2 regions of the Mesorhizobium sp. M0052 genome follow, and region 2 is predicted to be linked to the other one. Evidence: riboswitches for the same ligand, from Rfam matches in the RefSeq annotation. Region 2 holds a riboswitch; the other holds the start of a gene.
The links. Region 2 has a riboswitch for cobalamin ahead of NKJ77_RS12820 (CbtB domain-containing protein). Riboswitches for the same ligand answer to the same signal wherever they lie in the genome.

Region 1 (3,963 bases), on a different contig from region 2:
CCGTCCTCGACCGGGGAGGCAAACGGCGCCGGAATTTCCTCCATCACAGGCGCGGCAAAGCTCTCCTGATGGTATTTCGTCATGTCGAAGCCGGCGGCATCCAGCATGCCGCGCACGGCGCGCATGAACGGATCGGGGCCGCAGCAGAAGATTTCGCGCTCGCGGAAATCCGGAGCCAGCAAGGGCAGCCGGATCGCGTCGATGCGCCCCATATGACCGTACCAGCCCTCGCGGCTGGAACGTTCCTCGATCATGAAGCCGAGCGACAGGCCGGGCATATGGCCGCCGAGCAGTTCGAGTTCCTTGCGGAAGATGATCTCTTCGGCACGCCGCGCGCAGTTGACGAAACCGACATCGGTCCATGGCGCGCAGTCGTTCAGCCAGCGCAGCATCGACATCATCGGCGTCACGCCGGAGCCGGCGGAAATGAACAGGTATTTGGCCGCCGGGTGGCTGTGCAACGAGAAGTCGCCGGCCGGTCCGTAGGCCTTGACATGCGAACCGGGCACCAGATGGTCGAACATCCAGCGCGTGCCGATGCTGCCGGCCTGCGCCTTGACCGTCACCGCGATCGAAAACGGCCGCGATGGCGACGACGACAGCGTATAGGTGCGCATCAGTGGCCCGTCCGGTGTCGGCAGTTCCAGCGTCAAGAACTGGCCCGGCTTGTAGCGGAACCAGGTCTGGTTGTCGGAGCGGAAGGTGAAGGTCTTGACGTCGGGCGCCTCGTCGCTGACGCCGGTCACTTCCAGCACCTGCAGCCTGTCGTTCCACGGCGCCATCTGGTCAAGATGGCGATAGAGCCCAAGATCCGTCATCGCATCATCCTCCGGTCCTTCCTCGCCTGCTCCAGCTCACGCGACGCTGCGCAGCGCCGGCCGGCCGCCTTCGGCAAGGCGCGGGCCGATGAAGGCCGCGTACCATTCGACGAACTGGATCACGCCGCCCTCATGCAGCTCCGAATAGGGGCCGGGCTCATAGGCCGGCGACAGGATGCCGAAGGCGTTTTCCTCGACGATGCGGCGGTCCTGGTCGTTGGTCTCGGTCCAGACGTGGGTGAGCTCTTCAAGGTTGTAGTCGACGCCCTCGACCGCATCCTTGTGCACCAGCCACTTGGTCGTCACCGCGGTTTCGGTGGCGCTGATCGGCAGCACCCGGAAGGTGACCGCATGGTCGATCAGGATGTGGTTCCAGGTCGTCGGATAGTGGTAGTGCATTAAGGTGCCGATGCGGTCGGCGGCAACAGTGTCGGACAGGTTCTTCGTCACCGCGCGCTTTCCCGACATCGTGTAGCTGACGGCATCGCGCAGCAGCGGCGCGCGGGTGGCGCGGTATTGCCCGGCCGGATCGATGCGGAACTTGCTCGGCAGGCCCGCCGCCTCACATTTCGCCCAGTGCGCCAGCATCTCCGGATCGCTGTCGGCGCCCTGCACGCCGGTCACCGTCGGCGCTTCGGGGAATGTCTTGCACAGCTCCGGATGATTGCCGGCGCAGTGATAGCATTCGCGGTTGTTTTCCCAGACCAGCTTCCAGTTGCCCTTCTCGATGATGGTGCTCTCGAATGCGACCTTGGCTTCATTCAGCCTGTGCGGCTTGAGGTAGGGCTCTATCATGGCGCGCATCGGCGCAAAGTCGGCAGGTTCTTTCGCCAGGCAGATGAAGATGTAACCGCCGACGCTCTCGCAAGCGACGGGCTTCAGGCCGAACTGGCTCTTGTCGAAACCGTCGGCCATCTGGCGGGCAAACAGCAGCCGGCCGTCAAGCTCGTAGGTCCACTGGTGATAAGGGCAGACAAGCTTTGCCGCCATCCCCTTCTCAGTGTTGCAGACACGGCTGCCGCGATGGCGGCAGGAATTGTGGAAGGCGTTGATGTTGCCCTTCTGGTCGCGGACCAGCACCACCGGATAACCGCCGATCTGCACGGTGATATAGCTGCCGGGCTTCGGCAGTTCGCAATCATGGCCGATGAACAGCCAGTCGCGATACCAGATAAGCTCCATGTCGAGCTTGAAATAGTCCGGGTCGGTGTAGAAGGGCTGTTCCAGCGAAAAGCCTTGCTTGCGGCCGTTCAGGAGCCTCAGCATGTCGTTGCGCGTATCCATAGTTCTGTCCTCGTGGTTTAAGGACTGAACTTGGTGGTGATGGAGGAAGGATCGGACGCAGGCCGGCGCGGCGCCGGACATGCACTATCCACCTCTTGACCGCCCACCGCGATCAGTCGAGTCTAGGCATCTCGGGCTGGTTTCCGGGCTCTGGAGTTGTCCTTGCGGACCATCGCGACACCTTCCCAGGCTGCTGCCCAGTGGTCTCCCGTTGCGACTTCAACTCCACCACCGTTGCGGGGGCAGCGCCGGATTCTGACCGGCTTCCCAATTCTCCGCTGCGTCGTCACGAAGCGGCACCTGAGATGCGATCATCTAATCACGGCAGCGATCGCGACGTCGGCATGAAAGCGACATCATATCCATGCGGCGCGACACGCGCGGCATACGCCCCGCCGACCACCGAAGGGCTGAGATCCTGTCTTGCGGCGCTATCATCGCCGAATCGCTGCGGATCCAGTTCCGATCGGGGGCAAAAAGGGCTCAACGGTATCGAAAAGTTACTAGCAATCTCTAATCGAACCGAACGGTTCGTTTCTGTTGACAATGCGTGCAGGATGGTGTGAACGACGGCCCGGAAACCGACACCGGAGCGAACCACTCGGTTCGACATAAGCAACTGAAAACAATGCGATAAATGACCATAGAGGAACTTCCTGGCACAATTTCAAGGTGCAGGACCGTGGTCCACACGGAACAACTTCGTGATTGGAAACCAGCCTATGGCTTTCCCACATCGGGGCTGTCCGAACGACGCGAATTCCTCCCAAGACACGCCGCTAGACGGACAGACAAACTGGAGTACTAAAAATGAAAAAGATCATCCTCACTGCCGCAGCCGTTTTGGCGATCACCGGCAGCGCCTTCGCCGGTAGCGACAATTACGGTTCCAATGGTGCGAACCAGCCAGCCGTCTCGGTCGACAGCTCGTATACGGCTTCCATTCAGAAGCCGGCGCACGCTGACAAGCAGCCTGTCGTTCAGGGCGCCGACCGCGACCTCTACGGCAATCGCTGATCCCGACCAAAGAAGGGCGGCTAACCCGTCGCTCTCGGGATCCCAAAAAATTCAGGAGTATTTGAAATGAAAAAGATCATCCTTGCTGCCGCCGCCGTTTTGGCCATCTCCGGCAGCGCTTTCGCCGGCAGCGACAACTACGGTTCGAACGGCGCCAACCAGCCTGCGATTACGTCGACCGATAGTGGCCATACGGCTTCGGTTGAGAAGTCGGCTCCAGCCGAGCAGGCGCCTGCCCACGGTGCCGACCGTAACCTTTTCGGCCGCTAAAAGCCGGTTTCCAGCACGTGGCGGGCTTATCCGCTGCAGCTGGCGGCATCAGAAAAATTCAGGAGACTAAAATGAAGAAGATCGTTCTTGCCACCGCAGCCGTTCTGGCTGTTTCGAGCGCTGCCTTTGCCGGCAGCGACAATTATGGCTCCAATGGCGCCAACCAGCCGGCCGCTGCCGTCGACACCACCCGCACTTCGTCGACCGGCACCAAGTCGGCGGTCTACAAGCTGCTGAACTCGTCGAACGACCAACAGAAGTTCGTTCCTCAGAGCAGCGACAGGGATCGGTTCGGCAACAACTAACAGCCGAAGCTTAAAAAAGAGCGGCGGGCCTGGCCCGCCGCTCTTTTTTCATGCCTGTACGACGCAGCTATCTCAAGCCGCCTTCACTTCCACCGGCTTGAGCGAGAAGGAGTGCCCATCGGCGTCGAAGATGTGCAGGTCCCCGGCATCCGCGGTCAGTCGCAGCTTTGCCCCGCGCTTGACCTCGACATTGCCGGGCAGCTTGGTCACCAACGGCAGGTCAGCGCGGCCGATATCGACATAGACAAGCTGCACCTCGCCGAGTTGCT
Region 2 (3,963 bases):
ACATGCAGGCCTTCGCGCCGCGCCTTCAGCGCCGCGACCACCTTGTCGAGATCGAGATAGTCGTAGCGCAGCGCAATGTTGAGCTCATCGAGGACGACGAGGCTGATCGAGGGATCGGCGATCAGTTCCAGCGCCTTGGCCCAGGCGGCTTCGGCCGCCTTAATGTCGCGCTTCAGATCCTGCGTCTCCCAGGTGAAACCCTCGCCCATCGTGTGCCAGACGACGCGGTCGCCAAACGCCGCGAAGGCATCCTTCTCGCCGGTGTGCCATTTGCCCTTGATGAACTGGACCATTCCGACGCGCTTGCCATAGCCGAGCATGCGCAGCGCCAGCCCGAAGGCAGCCGTGGTCTTGCCCTTGCCGGGTCCGGTGTTGACGATCAGCAGCCCCTTCTCGACCGTCTTTTCCGCGACCTCGGCGTCCTGCACCGCCTTGCGCTTGGCCATCTTGGCGCGATGGCGCTCTTCGTCTTTTGTGTCGATATCGGTCATCTCATTTCACCTTGAGCGGCAGCCCCGCCACCATCAGAAGCACCATATCAGCTACGACCGCGATCTGCTGGTTGAGCCGGCCGGCGGCATCGCGGAACCGGCGTGCCAGCGCATTGTCGGGCACGATGCCTTGTCCGACTTCGTTGGAGACCACGAACCACGGTCCGCGCGGCCGCGAAAGCACATCGGCCAGCCGCCGGCACTCCCCCTCCAGATCATGATCGGCCAGCATATGATTGGTTAGCCAAAGCGTCAGGCAGTCGACAAGCACCGGCTGGTTGTCCGGCAATGCCTCGAGCGCACCGGCAAGATCAAGCGGGGCATCGATGGTCGCCCATCCCTCGCCGCGGCGCGAGCGGTGCTGCGCGATGCGCTCGCGCATTTCGCCGTCATAGGCTTGCGCGGTGGCGATATAGGCCCATGGGGGCGGCAACGCCGTTGCCAAAGTTTCGGCATGCGCGCTCTTGCCGGAGCGCGCACCGCCGATGATGAAGGTCAAACTGCGATCAGGCAAAGCTGTCGCGCAGGCTGGTCGCGGTGCCGGTGAAGCGCGCGCGCACTATGCCGACAACTGCGCCGAGCACCAGCCAGAACACCAGATTGGTCAGCGTCACCGCCACCACGAACTGATGATGCAGGCCCTCCGGGATCGGCGTTACGAAACTGTCAGGCTGCGGCGCGCCGACAATATGCGGGGCGACGATCAGGACGACGGCGAGCACGGTCAGGGGCGCCGACGTGCGGAAGGTGATAAGGGCAAGACCGATCGCGGTTGCCATCACCGTTGCCCACCACCAGATCTGGCGCTGTATGAGATCGGCCGCCGGCATTGCCGGCAGTTCCGGCGGCAGGCCGAGGCCCGGCGCCAGCGTGAACACGGCAAAGCCGGCCAAGCCCCAGAACACGCCCTGGCGCCAGCTGCCGATGCCGCCGGCGAACTCGGAAACCGCCACCAGGACCAGCGCGAAGCCGATGCCGGTGACGATATTGGCGACGACACTGAAGGCGAAACGCTCGAAGCCGTCGGCCGGCGCCCAGCCTTCGTCCTCCGCCGGCGCGGCTGCTTCAGCCGGTGCTGCGCTGCTCACCGCATTTTCCGCCGGCGCGGCGGTGCTCATGGCATCGGTGTCCGCAGCGTTGGCGGCGGGCGCCGCGGCATGCTGATGCTCATGGCCGCCACCAGCCTTTTCGTAGACCTCCGCCTTGAGGATCAGCGGCACGGTGGCGTAGGCCTGCATGCAGGCGAGAGCGACACCCGCCACGAGCCCTGCGATCGCCGCGATGAACACGACGTTGCGAAACAGGTTCATGATGTCAGATCCTCGTCAGTGGCAGGGAAACGCCATCGAATGGCGATAGTCGTGCGCCGCATTGTGGACCGCATCGATATGCGAGAAACCGACAACGCCGACGACGAAAATGCCCAGAAACGCGCTAAGCACGAGCTGCATGAAGCGCGACTGCGAGGAGACGGATGCGCCGAGGGAGACGGAAGCGGTATTCATATCTTGTCCTTTCGCCCTCCACCCGAGGGCATCGAAGTCAGTTCCCTGTCGCCGGCAGGTCTCCTGGCTCGCGGATCAGCGCCCTTCCCCACCTTCCCGAGGAAAAATCCTCAGTGGCTTGGAGAGGACTACCGCACACAGTTGCGGGGGCAGCCACGGCATTGGGCAACAAGTCAGCCCTCACCGCATTCCCTCTTGGTCCCTAACGGAACCGACGACATGCATGACTATAGGCTGAAACGGCCGCATCCGGCAAACCAAATTCCGCCGGCCAACAGCGCGAATGCGCCATGCGGCGTTACGGGTTCAACGCGGTGATCCGCTCGGCAACCAGCCGCTGCAGCCGCCACAGATGGCGATCGTGAATGCCGCGCTCTTCAAGGTTTTTCACCGTGTTGTAGAGATAGTCGGCGCCCGATCCCCAGTGCCCGCAGGACGTGGCCAGCCTTTCGACGATCTTGCCTTCGTCGAGCGGGCCGGAATAGGTCAGGCCGTTGCGGTTGATCACGAAGGCCAATGCCCTGAGCGGTCCGGCCTCGCTTGCAAGCTTCAGCATGCGCGGCCGGTAGCTTGTCGGCTTCAGCGTGACTTCGCGCCGGAAAAGCCGGCCCAACTGCTCGCGCCGGTTATTGTCGGTCAGCCGAAAGGCGACGCCCTTGCATTGTCCGCCACGGTCCAGCGCCATCATCAGGCCGGGGCTGACCTTGGTGCCGCGCCAGCGCGTCATGTTCATGCAAAAGGACCGATGCCAGCCGCGCGCCAGCGCAACGCGGTCCTCGACATAATCTATTTCCGGTTTCCAGATCAGCGATCCATAGCCGAACAGCCATAGCGGTTCGCTATCCGGGAGTTCGACCTGCAATTCATCCAGAAGCGCGTCATAGTCGGCTTCATCGAGATGCATCGCGTCCGGATCAGGCCCGGGGTCCCTGATCTCGCGCCAGCAGCGCGCGACCAGCTCCGGCGTAAGCGACATCTGTCGTGCGGCCACGTCCGAATCCCCCCAATTCCGAATGTCCCATGTCCACGACATGATTATGCGCCGCGCCTGCAACCGGCAATGCGGCACTCTGATTGACAAACGATTTGCCGGGGTGTCGGCTGACGCTTCATAGGAAGCCAGCCATGCATCCCAACCCGAGCGAGCGCGACCCCTATAACGGCCTGAGCCGGGCCGAACCGACGCTACCGTCATCGGCCTATTGGGATAGCGAGGCTTACCAGCGCGATCTCGAGGCCATCTGGTACAAAAGCTGGCTGCTCGTCTGCCGCGAGGCCGATCTTGCCCAGCCTTTGGCATTCAGGACATTCCGCGCCGGCACGCAGGAAATCGTCGTGCTGCGCGACGACACCGGCGAGTTGCGCGCCTTCCACAACACCTGCCGGCATCGCGGCTCGCAGCTTTGCCAGGAAAGCGAGGGCCGGCTGAAAGCGCGGCTCATCACTTGCCCCTACCATGCCTGGTCCTACTCGCTGCGCGGCGATCTCGTGCGCGTTCCCTCGAAATCGCTGCCAGATGGTTTCGACAAGGCAGATCATCCGCTCTACCGGGTGGCGCTGTCGGTGTGGCGCGGCTTTGTCTTTGTGAACCTTCAGCAGGCGACGGCCGGCTCCGCCGAGACCTCCTTCGATCCCGCATCCGGCGACCTCGCCAACTGGCCGCTGGAAACGCTGGTATCAGGCCATGTCCTGCGCAAGGTGATGAACTGCAACTGGAAAATCTTCTGGGAGAACTTCAACGAGTGCCTGCATTGCCCAGGCGTCCACAAGGACCTGTCTCGGCTGGTGCCGATATACGGCCGCGGCCTGATGAGCCGGCACGACGACCCCGACTGGGTCCGCCATGCCGACAATGACGCACCGGAGTTTTCGGGTGGCCTGCGCGCCGGCGCCGAGACCTGGTCGCGCGACGGACATGCCCATGGCCCGGTCTTCCCGGGCCTGACGCCAGCCGAGCGTGCGGCCGG

Region 1: another riboswitch for cobalamin. It lies ahead of NKJ77_RS16475 (aromatic ring-hydroxylating oxygenase subunit alpha); the one in region 2 lies ahead of NKJ77_RS12820 (CbtB domain-containing protein).

What each region holds. Positions count from the first base shown of each region.
Region 1 is NZ_JAMYUS010000011.1:28,693-32,655, reverse strand. It holds gene NKJ77_RS16480 (FAD-binding oxidoreductase) at 1-818, opposite strand, end outside; gene NKJ77_RS16475 (aromatic ring-hydroxylating oxygenase subunit alpha) at 855-2,102, opposite strand; cobalamin riboswitch at 2,220-2,421, opposite strand; gene NKJ77_RS16470 (DUF680 domain-containing protein) at 2,913-3,119, shown strand; gene NKJ77_RS16465 (DUF680 domain-containing protein) at 3,186-3,389, shown strand; gene NKJ77_RS16460 (DUF680 domain-containing protein) at 3,461-3,694, shown strand; gene NKJ77_RS16455 (ABC transporter ATP-binding protein) at 3,767-3,963, opposite strand, start outside.
Region 2 is NZ_JAMYUS010000008.1:82,917-86,879, reverse strand. It holds gene cobO (cob(I)yrinic acid a,c-diamide adenosyltransferase) at 1-491, opposite strand, end outside; gene cobU (bifunctional adenosylcobinamide kinase/adenosylcobinamide-phosphate guanylyltransferase) at 493-1,005, opposite strand; gene NKJ77_RS12825 (CbtA family protein) at 998-1,801, opposite strand; gene NKJ77_RS12820 (CbtB domain-containing protein) at 1,817-1,996, opposite strand; cobalamin riboswitch at 2,033-2,227, opposite strand; gene NKJ77_RS12815 (gamma-glutamylcyclotransferase) at 2,295-2,987, opposite strand; gene NKJ77_RS12810 (aromatic ring-hydroxylating oxygenase subunit alpha) at 3,122-3,963, shown strand, end outside.